3 regions of the Mobilicoccus sp. genome follow, and region 2 is predicted to be linked to each of the others. Evidence: predicted binding sites of a transcription regulator. Region 2 holds the regulator's gene; each other region holds the start of a gene.
What was found. Region 2 encodes HrcA, which represses chaperone genes, less so after heat shock. Its sites were predicted from a motif close to TTNGCACTCGNNNNNNNCGAGTGCNAA; they were not measured.

Region 1 (5,520 bases), on a different contig from region 2:
GGGCGTTCCTCAAGTCGATCAACGACTTCAACCCGCTCATCTTCGCCATCGTCATCCCGCTGGCCTACCCGTTCATGGTGCCTCTCGGGCTGCACTGGCCGATCAACGCGATCATGCTCGCCAACATCAGCACCCTCGGCTACGACTTCATCCAGGGCCCCATGGGTGCCTGGAACTTCGCGTGCTTCGGCGCCACGGCCGGTGTCCTCTTCCACGCGTGGAAGGACCGTGACATCGCCATGCGGCAGACCGCGACCGGCGCGCTCGCCGCGGGTCTCCTCGGCGGCATCTCCGAACCGTCCCTCTACGGTATCCACCTTCGCTTCAAGAAGATCTACCCACGGATGCTCGTCGGATGTCTCGTCGGTGGTGTGATCATCGGCCTCGGCGGCGGCGTGAACACCCGCGCCTTCGTGTTCACCTCGCTCCTCACCATCCCGGCGTTCGACAACCTCCCGCTCTACGGCGGGGCCGTGGCCGCGGCGTTCTTCACCGCGATGATCCTCGTCATCGTCAGCGACTACCGCACCCCCGAGCAGAAGCTCGCCGCGCGCGCGGCCGCCACCGCGACGACCGACACCGCCATCCCCGCCCAGGACCCCGTCGCCGACGAGGCCATCACCATGCGCACCGACGACCGCATGGCCCACGCCGCGACCCCCGTCTCCGCCGCCGGGACCTCCGGCACCCCCACGGCGACGACCGGCACGACGGGTGCGGGAGTGGGCTCGACGGGCACCGCCGGGGCCACTGCCGCCGGTGCGACCGCCGCCGGCGCAGGTGCGGGAGCGGCCGGTGCCGCCGCGGCCTCCGGGACGGACGCCGCCACGGCGGGCGTCGTGGAGATCGGCGCTCCGGTCGACGGCACCCTCGTGCCCCTCGCCGAGGTGCCGGACAAGGTGTTCAGTGCCGGTCTCGTCGGACCGGGCGTGGGCATCGACCCGGCCGACGACACCATCTGCGCCCCCGCCGCGGGCAAGGTCATGGTCGCCCAGGCCACCGGCCACGCCTTCGGTCTCGCCCTCGACGGCGGCGTGGAGCTCCTCATCCACGTCGGCATCGACACGGTCAACCTCGACGGGAAGGGCTTCGACGTGCACGTCCAGGCAGGCGACACGGTCGAGGCGGGCACCCCGCTCGTCACGGTCGACCGCCGCGTCGTCGAGGAGGCGGGCTACTCGCTCATCACCCCGGTGCTCGTGACGAACTCCTTCGCCACCGGTGCCATCGAGCCCGTCGGCTCCGGGCGCGTCGAGCGTGGCCGCACCATCCTCACCGTGGCGCCCAAGGCCTGATCCTCGGCCCGGTCTCCACGTTCTCCCCGTCGACCCCCGTCTCCACCCGGAGGCGGGGGTCGACGCCTCTCCGGCCGAGATCGCAGGCGACGTCGCAGCCAAGGATGCGGTCGGGGGGCTGCGATGACGACCTCGTCGCGGCATCGTTGGCTGCGATCTCGGGGGAGGGAGACTCCCGCGTCGTCAGGTCACCGCCTCGAGAACGAGGGCGACGGGGCCGTTCGCGGCGACGGTGAGCAGGAGGGTCGCCTGGTCGCCACCACGCGTGGGGAGTCCGAGGCGACGGCGGAGGTCCTCGGGGTCCAGGCGGCCACCACGGCGCTTGATCGTGAGCCCGGTGAGGCCCGCCCGGCGCAGCCAGGCCTTCACCGCCTTGGCGTTGGCGGGGAGGACCTCGGCGACGCGGTGACGCCGGGCGAACGGCACCTCCACCTCGGTGTCCGAGACGACATACCCCATCCCGGGCGCGATCTCGGCGCCCTCGACGGAGCGTGCGAGGGCGCCCGTGAGTCCGGCCTGCAGGACCGCGAGATCGGGCTCGTGGAGCACGCTGCCGGCGCGCACGGGGCGCGACCCCGCGGGAGGGGCGCCGTGGGCGTCGTCCTCACTGACGACGACGGGATCGGCGCCGGGGCGGAGGAGTGTCGCGGTCCGGCCGGGGTGGGCGACGAGGGGGCCCCACCACAGGGCGCACTCGACGAGATCACCGGCATGCGACACCCACTCCGCCTGCGCCCCGTGAGGGGTCTCACGCGCGGGGAACGCCGGGGAGAGCTTGGCCCCCGTCGCCGGGATCCGTGCCGCCGTGGCGAGGACGAGCGGCCACGGCGGGGTCATGTCCTCGAGGCGGAAGGTGCGGCGGGTCCGGCCGGTCGCGTCGGTCCGGCCCGGCGTCCGGCGCGCGGGGTCGAACCAGACCCCCTCGGTCGACACGGGGTCGGCATCCTCCGCCCGGCCCCGTTCTGCGCTCGACCCCGTGCCGGCGTCGAGTGTCGCGAGGTTGTGGGCCGCGAGGAGGGCCGTCGCCTCGTCCACGTCCACGCCCCGCGCGGTGATCCCGGCGCGGACCAGGCCGAGGGCGTCGGCGCCGAGGCCACATCCGAGGTCGTGGACGACGGTGAGACCGGCCGCCGCGAACCGCGCCGCGTGGTGATCGGCGACGTCGCGTCTCGTCGCCTGCTCGAGACCGTCCCTGGTGAAGAGCATGCGGTCGGCGTCGGCGCCGAACTTGACCCGTCCGCGCGCCCGCAGCTCGGCCTGGGTGAGGACGGCGGCGACGAGGTCCGGGTCCAGTCCCTCCCGCCGCAGTCGGGTCCCGACCACGAGAGCCTGCGCCTCCTCGTACTCGGGCAGGTCGTCGAGAATCTCCAGACCCCGGTCGAGCAGCAGCCTGGCGGTGTCGACGTCCATGAGCGACGACGCTACCCGCCCGGAGGGCGGCGCCACCCGCCCCCGCCCCGAGCCGCCGTGACACACGCGCTCATGCCGGAGGGTGGGTCTCGAACGGGACGCCATAGGGTCGGTCTCGGACCCACCGTGCGGTCCGAGGTGAGGGACGGCGGGGATGGGGCGAGACTGAGGTCCCGTACCCGTTGAGGAGAGTCATGCCGAAGATCCCGTTCCTCGCCACCGACACGACCGAGGCCGCCGAGCGACTGGCCGGGACGACCGTGCTCGTCACGGGCGCGTCGTCCGGCATCGGCGAAGCCCTCGCTCGGGAGGCCGCTGCCGTCGCCGGCACGATCGTCCTCTCCGCGCGCCGCCGCGAGCGCCTCGAGGAGCTGGCCGCGCGGCTGCTCACCGTCACCCGCCCCGGGCGTGACCCCCTGCGTGTCGAGGTCCTCCCCGCCGACCTGTCGAGTCCCGAGGGCGTGCAGGGTCTCGTCGACGACGTTGCCGCGGCGGGTCTCACGGTCGACGTCCTCGTCAACAACGCCGGTTTCGGTGACTACGTCCTGTTCGAGGATGAGGACCCCGACGTGATCACCCGGATGGTCGCCGTCAACGTCACCGCCCCCACCCTCCTCGCCCGCGCCTTCACCCCCGCGATGATCGAACGTGGTCACGGCGCGATCCTCATGGTCGGGTCCGGCGCCGGCCGTCACCCCAGCCCGGGCGCCGCGGTGTACGCGGCGACGAAGCACTACGTCGACGGCCTGTCCGAGAGCCTGCGCGGCGAGCTGGCCGGGACCGGGGTCACGCTCACCCAGCTCCAGCCGGGCCCGGTCGCGACCGAGTTCGACGCCGTCTCGGGCATGGGGCCGCTGACCGACGCCATCGGCCTGGCGCGCATCAGCGCCGAACAATGTGCCCGCGAGGCCTGGGACGGGCTCGTCACCGGCCAGGCCACGGTCTACCCCGGAGCGATCCTGCGCACGATGATGATGGCCTCCTCGTTCACCCCGCGGACGGCGATGCGCCCGGCGCTCGCGGCACTGGGGCGTCGCCTCCGGGAGGAGTCCCGTGCCTGAGGACGCTGCGGACCGGACGGCCCCGGCGCAGCGCGGGGCGGGGCGCTCCGAGGCGGTCGTGCGGTTCTGGCTCGACGAGGAGGGGTGGGGAGTCGTCGACTGCGCCGACACCCCCGGCGGGTGCTGGGTGCACTTCACCGTCATCCAGGCCGACGGCTACCGGTCCCCTCATCGACGGGGAGACCGTCGAGGTCGACTGGGAGCAGCCCGGATTCGACCAGGACGGATTCGCCTTCCGTGCCCTGTCGGTGTGGCTGCGCCCGCGGTGAGCCCAGGCCCGTCCGGACGCGGACCGCGGCGCGCCGACGCCGCCCTTGCGCCGCGTTGGCAGTCGAGTTGACCGAGTGCTAATCGCGGGCCTAGATTCGGATTGGCACTCGGCGGTCTCAAGTGCCAATCGCGGACTCCGCGAGGCACGAGGCCGCCCGGGAGATCACAGAACGCCAGACGCCTCGGAACACCGGGCCGACCCCCGCGACGGCGGCCCGTCGACCGGGCGTCTGCACCGAACGTCACGCGCCCACGGGCGCCTTAGCGAAAGGTCGAACCGTGTCGGTGAACATCAAGCCGCTCGAGGACCGGATCGTCGTCAAGTCCAGCGAGGCCGAGCAGACCACGGCCTCCGGTCTCGTCATCCCGGACACCGCCAAGGAGAAGCCCCAGGAGGGCGAGGTCCTGGCCATCGGTCCGGGTCGTGTCGACGACAACGGCAACCGCATCCCGCTCGACGTCGCCGTGGGCGACAAGGTCATCTACAGCAAGTACGGCGGCACCGAGGTCAAGTACGCCGGCGAGGAGTACCTCATCCTCTCCGCTCGTGACGTGCTGGCCGTCGTCACCAAGTGACTTCGACGAGCTGACGTGGGGTGAGACCGGAGGCAGGAGCGGAACGCAGTGAGCATCCTGCCGTAGGTCGAGCCCGAGGAAGCTCGTCCATCCGCACGAGCTGACGTGGGGTGAGACCGGAGGCAGGAGCGGAACGCAGTGAGCATCCTGCCGTAGGTCGAGCCCGAGGAAGCTCGTCATCGATATGCGACGCGCCCCGGCCGCCTGAGCAAGGCGCAGGCCGGGGCGTCGTCGTCCGACCTGACATACAGGAGTACGAATGGCCAAGGAGCTGGAGTTCAACGACTCCGCACGCAAGGCGCTGGAGCGCGGCGTCGATGCGCTCGCGAACACGGTCAAGGTGACGCTCGGTCCGCGCGGCCGCAACGTCGTCATCGACAAGTCGTGGGGCGCCCCCACGATCACCAACGACGGTGTCACCATCGCTCGCGAGGTCGAGCTGGAGGACGCTTACGAGAACCTCGGCGCGCAGCTCGCCAAGGAGGTCGCCACCAAGACCAACGACATCGCCGGTGACGGCACGACGACCGCGACGGTCCTCGCGCAGGCGATGGTCAAGGAGGGTCTGCGCAACGTCGCCGCGGGTGCGGCGCCGGCGGGCCTCAAGCGCGGCATGGAGAAGGCCGTCGAGGCGCTCGACGCCACGCTGCTCGAGGGCGCCCGTGAGGTCGAGGGCAAGGACGAGATCGCCCAGGTCGCGTCGCTGTCGGCGCAGGACCGCGAGATCGGCGAGCTCATCGCCGAGGCGTTCGACAAGGTCGGCAAGGACGGGGTCATCACCGTCGAGGAGAGCAACACCGCCTCCACCGACCTCGAGTTCACCGAGGGCATGCAGTTCGACAAGGGCTACCTCTCGCCGTACTTCGTCACCGACCCCGAGCGCATGGAGGCCGTCCTCGAGGACGCCT
Region 2 (5,520 bases):
ACGCGCAGACCCGACTGCGTGCCGCCCGGCAGGTCGACCTGCGTGACGTCGCCGGTGACGACGATCGTGCTGCCGAACCCGAGGCGGGTGAGGAACATCTTCATCTGCTCGGCCGAGGTGTTCTGCGCCTCGTCGAGGATGATGAACGCGTCGTTGAGCGTCCTGCCGCGCATGTACGCGAGGGGGGCGACCTCGACGGTGCCCGTCGCCATGAGACGCGGGATCGAATCGGGGTCGACCATGTCGTGGAGCGCGTCGTAGAGCGGGCGGAGGTAGGGGTCGATCTTGTCGGTGAGGGTGCCGGGCAGGAACCCCAGGCGCTCTCCCGCCTCGACGGCCGGCCGCGTGAGGATGATGCGGTTGACCTCCTTGGCCTGCAGGGCGGCGACCGCCTTGGCCATGGCGAGGTAGGTCTTGCCCGTCCCGGCGGGCCCGATGCCGAAGACGATCGTGTTGCGGTCGATCGCGTCGACGTAGCGCTTCTGCCCGAGGGTCTTGGGCCTGATGGAGCGGCCGCGCGAGGACAGGATGTTCTGCGTGAGGACCTCCGCCGGGCGCTCGCGGGTGCGCGAGGCGAGCATGCGGATCGAGCGCTCCACCGCGTCACGGTTGATCGGTTGGCCCGCCCCGGCGACGAGCAGCAGCTCCTCGAGGAGTTCCTCGGCGAGCTGTACGTCGGCGGGGCTTCCCTCGAGGCGGATCTCGTTGCCGCGCACGTAGATCTCGAGCCGGGGCAACGATCGCTCGATGACCGTGAGGAGTTGGTCGTGGGGACCGAGGAGGCTGACCATCGACGTGCCCGCCGGGATGACGACGGTGCGCGTGGCCTCGGGGGCGGTGGCGTCCGAGGGGTCCGGCGGCGGGGAGTCGGGGGTGGATGCGGCCGTGGGGCCGTGGGAGTTGTCGCTCATGTCACCCACGAGTCTAGGGCTTGGCCCCGACGACGGTTCGACGCCCGCGGCAGGGGTCGGGTGTCGCCACGAGGCCCGACGGTCTCAGCGCCACCGACCCATCGCGTTGAGCACGGCGAGGGCGGCGGGTCCGGCGCTCGAGGAGCGCAGCACCGTGGAGCCGAGGCGCACCGTCCGCGCCCCGACCGAGGCGAGCGCGTCGAGCTCCTCCGGCGCGATCCCCCCCTCGGGTCCGACGACGAGCCACACGTCACCCGTCGCGGGCAGGGCCACCGCGGCCAGGGGGTGGTCGGCGTCCTCGTGGAGGACGTAGACCGCGGCCACGCCCCCCTCGCCCCCACCGGTGGCGGCGAGACGTCGGGCGAGTTCGGCCGTCGAGCACGGCCCGTCCACCTCCGGCACGGTCGGGCGTCGCGACTGCTTCGCCGCCGCGGTCGCGAGCGCCCGCCACTTCTCCAGTGACCTCGCAGCCCGCTCGGCCTTCCAGCGGACGATGCAGCGGCGCGCCTGCCAGGCGATGACCCCGTCGACGCCGAGTTCCGTCGCGGCCTCGACGGCCTGCTCGTCGCGGCCGCCCTTCGCGAGGGCCTGGACGAGGACGAACCGCGGGCCGGTGGGCGCCGACTGCTCGACGGCGGTGAGCCGCACCTCGGCGGTGCCCGGCCCGACCGCGACGATCACGCCGCGACCGATCGACCCCGTCCCGTCGGCGAGGAGGATCTCCTCCCCCACGCCGGACCGCTTGACGGTGACGGCGTGGTGCCCCTCGTCGCCGTCGAGGACGACGACGGTGCCCTCACCGGCGTCGCGCAGGACGCCGTCGGGCAGGCGGTAGAGCGCCGCGGTCACGGGGTCGGCCGATCACTTGCCGAGGAAGGCGTCGCGCAGCTTGCCGAAGAACCCGCCGGACTCGACGTGGCTCACCCGAGCCGAGGGGTTCTGCTCCCCGCGGATCTCGGCGAGTCGTCGCATGAGCTCCTCCTGCTCGCCGTCGAGCTTCGTCGGCGTGAGGACGCGCAGCGTGACGAGGAGGTCCCCGCGCCCGGAGCCGCGCAGGTGCGTGACGCCGTGGTCCCGGATCGTCGTGACCTCGCCGGACTGCGCACCGGACTTGACCGTGAACTGCGTCGGTCCGTCGAGGGTGTCGAACTCGAGGACGGTGCCGAGCGCGGCGGCCGTCATCGGCACCTCGACGACGCAGTGCAGGTCGTCGCCGCGGCGCTGGAACTTCTCGTGCGGAAGGACCTGGACCTCGACGTAGAGGTCACCGGGGGTGCCGCCGCCGGGGCCGACCTCGCCCTCGCCGGCGAGCTGGATGCGGGTGCCGGTGTCGACGCCCGCGGGCACCGCGAGGGTGAGGGTGCGGCGGGTCCGCACGCGGCCGTTGCCGGAGCAGTCGAAGCACGGGTCGGTGATGATCTCGCCGAACCCGTGGCACGCGGTGCAGGGACGCGACGTCATCACCTGGCCGAGGAAGCTGCGCTGCACCTGCTGCACCTCGCCGCGACCACCACAGATCTCACAGGTGCGTGTCCCGGTACCGGGCTGCTTGCCGTCGCCGTGGCACGTCTCGCAGAGGACGGCGGTGTCGACGACGACCTCCTTGTCGGCGCCGAACACGGCCGTGGGCAGGTCGATGTCGACCCGGATGAGGGCGTCCTGGCCGCGCTGCACGCGCGAGCGGGGACCCCGGGAGGACGCGGCGGCGCCGCCGAAGAACGCGTCCATGATGTCGCTGAACGAGAAACCCTGGCCGTAGCTGCCGGTCATGCCGCCGTAGGGGTCGGCGCCCATGTCGTACTGCTGCTTCTTCGTGGGGTCGCCGAGGACGTCGTAGGCCTGGCTGACCCTCTTGAACTCCTGCTCGGCCTCGGGTCCGGGGTTGACGTCGGGGTGCAGGGTCCGCGCCTTGCGGCGGTAGGCCCTCTTGATCTCCTCGGAGGAGGCCTCGCGGCTCACTCCGAGGTCGGCGTAGTAGTCGTTCACGGCAGGTCCTTCGACGGGATCCACCACGCGGTCGCGTGGCAGGCGGGCAGGTCGGTCGGGTGGGGCGTCACGGTGCAGGCGGCCGAGATCGTCGGCGCCCGGCCGACGCGGGTGGGGCCACGGGAGAACACGGGCGGCTCACCCGAGCATTCCGGAGACGTAACGGGCGACCGCACGGACGGCCGCCATCGTCTGCGGATAGTCCATGCGGGTGGGTCCGAGGACGCCGAGTCCACCGACGACGTCGTCCCCGGCACCGTACCCGGCCGAGACGACGGAGGTCTCGGCGAGCCCGGCGTGACGGTTCTCGTGGCCGATCGTCACGGCGATGTCGGTGCGGTCGGATTCGCTGGCCAGGGAGTCGAACAGGCGCAGGAGGACGACGTGTTCCTCCAACGCGGAGAGGACCGGGCCGATCGTCAGGGGGAAGTCCGCCCCGACCCGGGCGAGGTTCGAGGTGCCGGCGAGCACGACGCGCTCCTCGCGCTCTTCGACGAGAGCGCCGTCGAGGGCGTCGACGATCGCGCGGACGAGCTCGCGGTCCTCCGGGGCGATGTCCTCGGGCAGTTCGGAGAACCGCGCGGCGACGTCGACGAGCGGCATGTCGCGGGCCTCGGCGTTGAGGCGGTTGCGGATGGTGCCGAGCAGGGTCTCGCCCTCGACGGTCGTGAGGTCCCGATCGACGGGCACGATGCGCTGCTCGACCCGGCCGGTGGTGAGGATGAGGACGACCATGACGCGGCCCGGGCCGATGGGCACGAGTTCGACGTGCTGGACCCGGGACCTCGTGAGCGACGGGTACTGCACCATCGCGACCTGGCGTGTGAGCGAGGCGAGGAGGCGCACCGTGAGGTCGACGACGTCGTCGAGGTCGACCGCGCCCTCGAGGAACCGGGCGATGGCCGCCCGCTGGGCGCTGGTCAGGGGGCGGATCTCGCTGAGCTGGTCGACGAAGACGCGGTACCCGGCGTCGGTGGGGATCCGGCCCGCGCTCGTGTGCGGTGCGGCGATGAGACCGGCGTCCTCGAGGGCGGCCATGTCGTTGCGGATCGTCGCCGCCGACACCCCGAGCTGGTGACGTTCGAGGAGCGCCTTGGAGGCGACGGGCTCGGAGGTGCTCACGTAGTCCTGGACGATGGCGCGCAGCACCGCGAGACGGCGTTCATCGCTCATCGTGCGTTCCTCTCATCCGGCGTCGGAGGTCCGGCCGTCTCCTGCGGTGGCCCGTCCCGCGGCGCGCGGGCGGCCGGAGACCCCGGGGCGCGGCGCGTTGGCACTCGGACGCGCCGACTGCCAAGTCTACGATGCTCCGATGAGCGATCGATACGGCCGTGACGTGCTCGCCGGTGACTGGAAGGCGCCCCGCGGGGGTCGCGCGACGCCGATCGAGGCGGAGACCGGCCTCGTCGTCGAGGACGTGCAGACCGGGTGGTGCGGTGCCGTCGTCGCGGTCGAGAAGGCGGGCGGCATGCAGGTCGTCCACCTCGAGGACCGTCGCGGCCGCGTCCGGGGCTTTCCCCTCGGGCCGGGGTTCCTCGTCGAGGGCCGCCCCGCCGTCCTCACCGCGCCGACCGCTCGGGCGAAGGCCGACCTCGCCGCGGCGAAGGCCGCGTCCGGACGGACGGCGAGCGGGTCGATCGCGGCCCCACGCACCCCGGCGCGGGTCGCCCGCCGCTCGCGGCTGTTCGTCGAGGGACGGCACGACGCCGAACTCGTCGAGAAGGTGTGGGGCGACGACCTGCGGGTCGAGGGGGTCGTCGTCGAGATGCTCGACGGCGTCGACGATCTCGCGGCGCTCATCCGCGACTTCGCCCCGACCGCCGATCGGCGCATGGGTGTCCTCGTGGATCACCTCGTCCCCGGGACGAAGGAGTACCGGGTCGTCGAGGAGGCCCGCCGGGTGCGGCCGTACGCCGCGCACGTGTGCATCGTCGGCCACCCGTACGTCGACGTGTGGCAGTCGGTGCGGCCGGAGCGTCTCGGATGGGAGGCGTGGCCGGTGATCCCCCGGGGGACGTCGTGGAAGCACGGGATCCTCGCCGAGCTCGGCTGGCCGCACGACACCCAGGCCGACGTCGCACGGGGATGGAAGCGCATCCTGTCGACCGTGCGCAGTTACGCGGACCTCGAGCCCGAGCTGCTCGGCCGCGTCGAGGAACTCATCGACTTCGTCACCGTGGGCGCCTCCGGCGGGCCGCTCGGCGAGCAGGGCGGCTGACATGGCCCTCTCCCCGGGACGAGCCGACCTCGTCGCGAGCGAGCTCGTCGCCGTCGTCGTCGCGGTGACGCCCGTAGGCCCCCAGGTGCTCACCGTCGGCGCGCCGACGGGCGTCCCGCGTCTGCCCTCCGGTCCCCTGCGGGCCGAGCACCGCAGCCTGCAGACGAGCCTGCGCACCTGGGTCGAGGAGCAGACGGGCGTCGAGCTCGGTTACGTCGAGCAGCTCTACACGTTCGCCGACCGGGAGCGGGTCGGCCCTCATCACCGGTTGCTGTCGGTGAGCTATCTCGGGTTGACGCGGATCGAGGGAGGGCAGGACACCGGGGACGATGTCGGTCCCGATGTCGACGGCGACGCCGACGGCACCGGCGGTGGCGCCGGCACGACCCCCGGCGGCACGACCCC
Region 3 (5,520 bases), on a different contig from region 2:
CCGGGAGGTGACGGGGGAACCGGTGTTCAGGCCAGGTTGCGGGTCATCTCGAGCAGGTAGCGGCCGTCGGGGAGTTCGTGGCGCGCGGTGGGGACGAAGTTGAGGCGCGCGTAGAAGCGTCGCGCGCGGACGTTGTCCTCCATGACGTGGAGGTGGAGTCCCGACCCGCCGGAGGACCATGTCCACACGACCGCCGCGTCGACGAGTTCCGTGGAGACCGACGTGCCGCGGGCGCGCGGCGCGACCCACATCGAGAGCATCTCGGGGACGCCCTCCTTGGCCTCGGGGTTGATCCGGACCATGCCGACCGGGTCCTCGTCGAGGAAGGCGAACCACGAGGTCGCGGTACACCAGTCGCGCCACAGCTGTTCGGGGTACTCCGCGCTCTGCGCGTACGACCCGCAGTAGGCGTGCGGCGAGTCCTGCAGGGCGGCCAGGCGCACGGCCCGGTAGGTCCGCCACTCGTGCGGCTCCAGCGACCTGACGACGACACCCATAGCGCGACGGTACCGACCGCCGAGCGACCTCGCGTGTCGACGAGGCGGGATCGACGCCGGGTCGACCGGCGCCGGCGGTCGTGCCCTCGTGAGGACACGGGCGAGGTCGCGGGCGAGGGCGAGCGGCGAGAGGGAACGAGGATGGAGGCGGGAACGCAGGTGAGGATGCGGCGAGGAGGTCGTGATGGCGACCTTTCGGCGGCATCCTCACCTGCGATGCTCACCTCGGGCGGAGAGTTGTGCCCGGAGTCGCGAGGCGGTCTGCGCGGGCCCGGAGGGTCGGACGGTGGGCGCGTGGCGAGGGTCCCGACTGCCGCGAACGGGGCCCGGTGCGAGTGGGCGGTGATCGTGGGCGGATCATGTCGCCGTGATCTCACGCGAGAACGTCAATGCGCTCGACCGACTCCTGCGAGAGTCCGGCAGCACCGTGTTCTTCGGCGGCGCCGGAACCTCCACACGCTCGGGCATCCCCGACTTCCGCTCCCTCGACGGCGGGTTCGAGGTCCTCGGCCGTCCGGCGGTCGCCGACTTCTCCTCCCTTCTCAGCCTCACGTGCCTGCGTGAGGATCCCGAGGCGTTCTGGGACTTCTTCCGCACCTACCTCGCCTACCCCGACGCCCGGCCCAACCGCACCCACCGGGCGCTCGCCGAACTCGAACGGCAGGGCCTTCTCTCCTGCGTCGTCACCCTCAACATGGACGGGCTGCACCAGGCCGCGGGGTCGACGAACGTCGTGGAGGTGCACGGCTCGGTGCATCGGCACCACTGTGTGCGCTGCGGGCGCACGTACGGCCTCGACCTCGTGTTCGCCGAGGCCGTACCCCACTGCCCGGTGTGTGGCGGAGCCGTCCGCCCCGACGGTGCGTTGTTCGAGGAGCCTCTCGACGAGGCGGACGTCGTCGCCGCGGTCGGCGCCATCTCGACCGCGGACGTGCTCGTGGTCGGCGGCACGACCCTCGGGGTGTACCCGGCCTCCGGCATGGTGTCGGCCTTCCGCGGCAGCGATCTCGTCATCGTCAATCTCGAGCCGACGGCGATGGACTCCCGTGCCAGCCTCGTCGTCCGCGGTGAACTGGGCGCGGTGCTGGGCGAGGTCGCCGGGGTGGAGTGAGGCGAGGGACCGCCGTGCAGAGGGCCGCGGGCGCGGGCACGATGACGGCATGTGGTTCGACTCCCTCTCCGACCTCGTCCGTGTCGTCGCCGTCGGCGGGTGCGCCTACGTCGTGCTCGTCGCCGGGGCGCGGGTCGCGGGCAAGCGCACCCTCGCCAAGCTCAATGCGTTCGACTTCGTCGTCACCGTCGCGTTGGGCTCGGTGCTGGCGACGGTGCTGTTGAGTTCCGACGTCTCGTTCGTCGAGGGAGTCACGGCGATGGCGTTGCTGTTCGTCGTGCAGTGGCTCGTGTCCCAGGTGTCGGTCCGGCTGCCGACGGTGCGGCCGTTCCTCGTCTCCCGCCCGACCGCCCTTGCCCTCGACGGCGTACTGCTCCGTGACGTCATGGTCGCCGAGCGCATCACCGAGGAGGAGATCGACCAGGCCCTCCGACGCACCGGCCGGGGGAGCCTCGAGGGAGTCGTCGCGGTCGTCCTCGAGAGCGACGGACAGCTTTCCGTCATCGGCGAGGGCGACCTCGGCTCGGGCTCCGCGCTCACCTCCGTCGACGGGTGGCCGACCTCGCGCAGCGGTTCGGGGTCCGGGGGAGCCTGCGGTCGTGAGGCCGCGGAGGCAGGACGACGACGCAGGCAGGGACGCAGGTGAGGATGCGGAGAGGAGGTCGTGATGGCGGCCTTCTGGCCACATCCTCACCTGCGACGTCGCGGCGGCGCCGTGGAGTCGCGCAGTGGTGCGGCCCGTCGCTGTCGACCACGACGACCGGTGGGCTCGGATGCGCCCTGGGACCCGCAGAGAGGAACACCGCTCACCGACGCGACGGGGTGCGTGACACCGTGACGCCCACATCGTCCGTCCGTCGAAGGAGTCGGCCATGACACCGAAGCCCAACCCCGAGGTCGGGGCGTTCATCGCGACCGGGGCGGTCGAGACCAATCACCATGACCTCGGCACCGGCGACGATGGCGTGCCCCTTCTCTTGCTTCACGGCTCCGGGCCCGGTGTGAGCGCGTGGGCGAACTGGCGGCTCGTGATCGAGCGACTCGCGCCGCAGCGACGGATCCTCGCGCCCGACCTCGCCGGGTTCGGGTTCACACGGGTGCCGGAGGTGTTCACGTACTCGCGACAGGCCTGGCTCGAGCAGATCGTCGCCTATCTCGACGCCCTCGACGTCCCCCAAGTCGACGTCGTGGGCAACAGCTTCGGCGGGTCGATGGCGCTCGCTCTCGCCATCTCGCATCCGCAGCGGGTGCGGCGGCTCGTGCTCATGGGCAGCGTCGGGGTGCCGTTCGACCTCACCGACGGACTCGACGCCGTCTGGGGATACGAGCCGTCGGAGCAGGCGATGGGCACCCTCATGCGCGAGACGTTCGCGTACGACGCCTCGCTCGTCACCGATGAGCTCGTACGGATGCGGTACGAGGCGAGCATCCGCCCCGGCGCGCAGGAGGCGTTCTCGGCGATGTTCCCGGCGCCGCGGCAGCGATGGGTGGACGCGATGGCGCACCCGGAGGCGGACATCCGCGCGATCGGGCACCGCACCCTGCTCGTGCACGGCCGCGACGACCGCGTCATCCCCCTCAGCACGTCGCTGACGCTCCTGAACTGGATCGACGAGGCCCGCCTGCACGTGTTCGGCCGTTGCGGGCACTGGACCCAGATCGAGTACACCGCCCCGTTCTGCGCCCTGATCGAGGGGTTTCTCGATGAGAGCTGACGGCTGCGCGCCGCCGCATGACGAACGGCGCCCCGGACGGCGACGCACGCGGCCCCCGGTGAATGACATCGGTGTCGTTTGCTGGCACGATGGCGGAGGTGCCCCGCGAGGGGCCGGACCACGGGGGCGGGGGTCCTCGGACCCGAAGGAGGAGACATGGCGCAGAGCGCGAACGCAGCGGATCGGCTGCCTGCCGGCGAGGAACGCGCCGCCGGAGAACTCGACGAACTCGAGACGGCCATCCTCGCCTTCGAACGGCAGTGGTGGAAGTACCCCGGCGCCAAGGAACAGAGCATCAAGGAACTGTTCGACATGACGTCGACGCGCTACTACCAGGTGCTCAACGCCCTCATCGACGACCCCGCCGCCCTCGCCCACGACCCCATGCTCGTCAAGCGCCTCCGCCGCATGCGCAGTTCGCGACAGAAGGCCCGCTCCGCCCGGCGCCTGGGCATGGACGCCTGACCTCACGGCCGACGCCTCGGCAGACCGATCTCCCGCGTTCCGGCGTCACCTCCGCCCGCCGTCGTCGCCCGGTGCGATGACGGCGCATCGGCGTCGGTGCGGCCTGACGAACCGCCGCGACGTGCCCGGCCGCGACCACTCGGCGCGAGGGCCGTCATCGCCACGGATCCGCTCGTTCGCCCGGTGTCCCCAAGCGTCCCCGACCGTTTGCACTCACCCCACCCGAGTGCTAATCATGGAGTTAGCACTCCTGCCCCGTGAGTGACAGAATCGGCCCGTCCGAGGCCTGTTGCACGCGGGTCGGGACGCAACCGACCGACCGGATCCGATGAGGGTCGCACGCGCAGGCGCGATACGGCGCACCTGCCGGGTGGCTCGTCCGTCGCGGGCATCGCCCGGTCTTCGTACACCGCAACGTGTGGGAGGAACCACCGCACATGGCCAAGATCATCGCTTTCGACGAGGAGGCCCGTCGCGGCCTCGAGCGCGGCATGAACACGCTTGCCGACGCCGTCAAGGTCACCCTCGGCCCCAAGGGCCGCAACGTCGTGCTGGAGAAGAAGTGGGGCGCCCCCACGATCACCAACGACGGTGTCTCCATCGCCAAGGAGATCGAGCTCGAGGAGCCGTACGAGAAGATCGGCGCCGAGCTCGTCAAGGAGGTCGCGAAGAAGACCGACGACGTCGCCGGTGACGGCACGACGACGGCCACCGTCCTCGCCCAGGCGCTCGTGCGCGAGGGTCTGCGCAACGTCGCCGCCGGTGCGAACCCGATGGGCCTCAAGCGCGGCATCGAGAAGGCCACCAAGGCCGTCTCCGACGAGCTGCTCGGCATGGCCAAGGACGTCGAGACCAAGGAGCAGATCGCCGCGACCGCGTCGATCTCCGCCGCCGACACCCAGATCGGCGAGATGATCGCCGAGGCCATGGACAAGGTCGGCAAGGAAGGCGTCATCACCGTCGAGGAGTCCAACACCTTCGGGCTGGACCTCGAGCTCACCGAGGGCATGCGCTTCGACAAGGGCTACATCTCGGCGTACTTCGTCACCGACCCCGAGCGCATGGAGGCCGTCCTCGAGGACGCCTACGTGCTCATCGTCAACAGCAAGATCGGGTCCATCAAGGACCTCATCCCGCTGCTCGACAAGACCAAGCAGGCCGGCAAGCCGCTGCTCATCGTGGCCGAGGACGTCGAGGGCGAGGCCCTTGCAACCCTGGTGCTCAACCAGATCCGCCGCATCATCAACGTCGTGGCCGTCAAGGCTCCCGGCTTCGGTGACCGCCGCAAGGCCATGCTCGGCGACATCGCCATCCTCACCGGTGGTCAGGTCATCTCCGAGGAGGTCGGCCTCACGCTCGAGTCCGCCGACATCGACATGCTCGGCACGGCCCGCAAGGTCGTCGTCACCAAGGACGAGACGACGATCGTCGAGGGCGGTGGCGACGCCGACCAGATCCAGGGCCGCGTCAACCAGATCCGCGCCGAGATCGACAAGAGCGACTCCGACTACGACCGCGAGAAGCTCCAGGAGCGTCTCGCCAAGCTCGCCGGTGGCGTCGCCGTCATCAAGGCGGGGGCGGCGACCGAGGTCGAGCTCAAGGAGCGCAAGCACCGCATCGAGGACGCCGTCCGCAACGCGAAGGCCGCCGTCGAGGAGGGTATCGTCGCCGGTGGTGGCGTGGCGCTCATCCAGGCCGGTGCCAAGGCGTTCGAGGGTCTCACCCTCGAGGG

Region 1: the regulator HrcA is predicted to act here: its motif matches at 4,091-4,117, upstream of groES (co-chaperone GroES).
Region 3: the regulator HrcA is predicted to act here: its motif matches at 3,995-4,021, upstream of groL (chaperonin GroEL).

The regions. Positions count from the first base shown of each region.
Region 1 covers NZ_DAMBGD010000002.1:195,749-201,268, forward strand. The annotation lists gene RT054_RS02640 (glucose PTS transporter subunit IIA) at 1-1,295, shown strand, start outside; gene RT054_RS02645 (THUMP-like domain-containing protein) at 1,479-2,705, opposite strand; gene RT054_RS02650 (SDR family oxidoreductase) at 2,900-3,766, shown strand; gene groES (co-chaperone GroES) at 4,316-4,612, shown strand; gene groL (chaperonin GroEL) at 4,872-5,520, shown strand, end outside.
Region 2 covers NZ_DAMBGD010000004.1:83,980-89,499, forward strand. The annotation lists gene RT054_RS04885 (PhoH family protein) at 1-911, opposite strand, end outside; gene RT054_RS04890 (16S rRNA (uracil(1498)-N(3))-methyltransferase) at 996-1,760, opposite strand; gene dnaJ (molecular chaperone DnaJ) at 1,773-2,897, opposite strand; gene hrcA (heat-inducible transcriptional repressor HrcA) at 3,036-4,070, opposite strand; gene RT054_RS04905 (DUF3097 domain-containing protein) at 4,210-5,115, shown strand; gene RT054_RS04910 (NrtR DNA-binding winged helix domain-containing protein) at 5,117-5,520, shown strand, end outside.
Region 3 covers NZ_DAMBGD010000019.1:22,015-27,534, forward strand. The annotation lists gene RT054_RS13720 (GNAT family N-acetyltransferase) at 27-497, opposite strand; gene RT054_RS13725 (NAD-dependent protein deacylase) at 865-1,608, shown strand; gene RT054_RS13730 (YetF domain-containing protein) at 1,658-2,254, shown strand; gene RT054_RS13735 (alpha/beta fold hydrolase) at 2,481-3,323, shown strand; gene RT054_RS13740 (DUF3263 domain-containing protein) at 3,480-3,788, shown strand; gene groL (chaperonin GroEL) at 4,226-5,520, shown strand, end outside.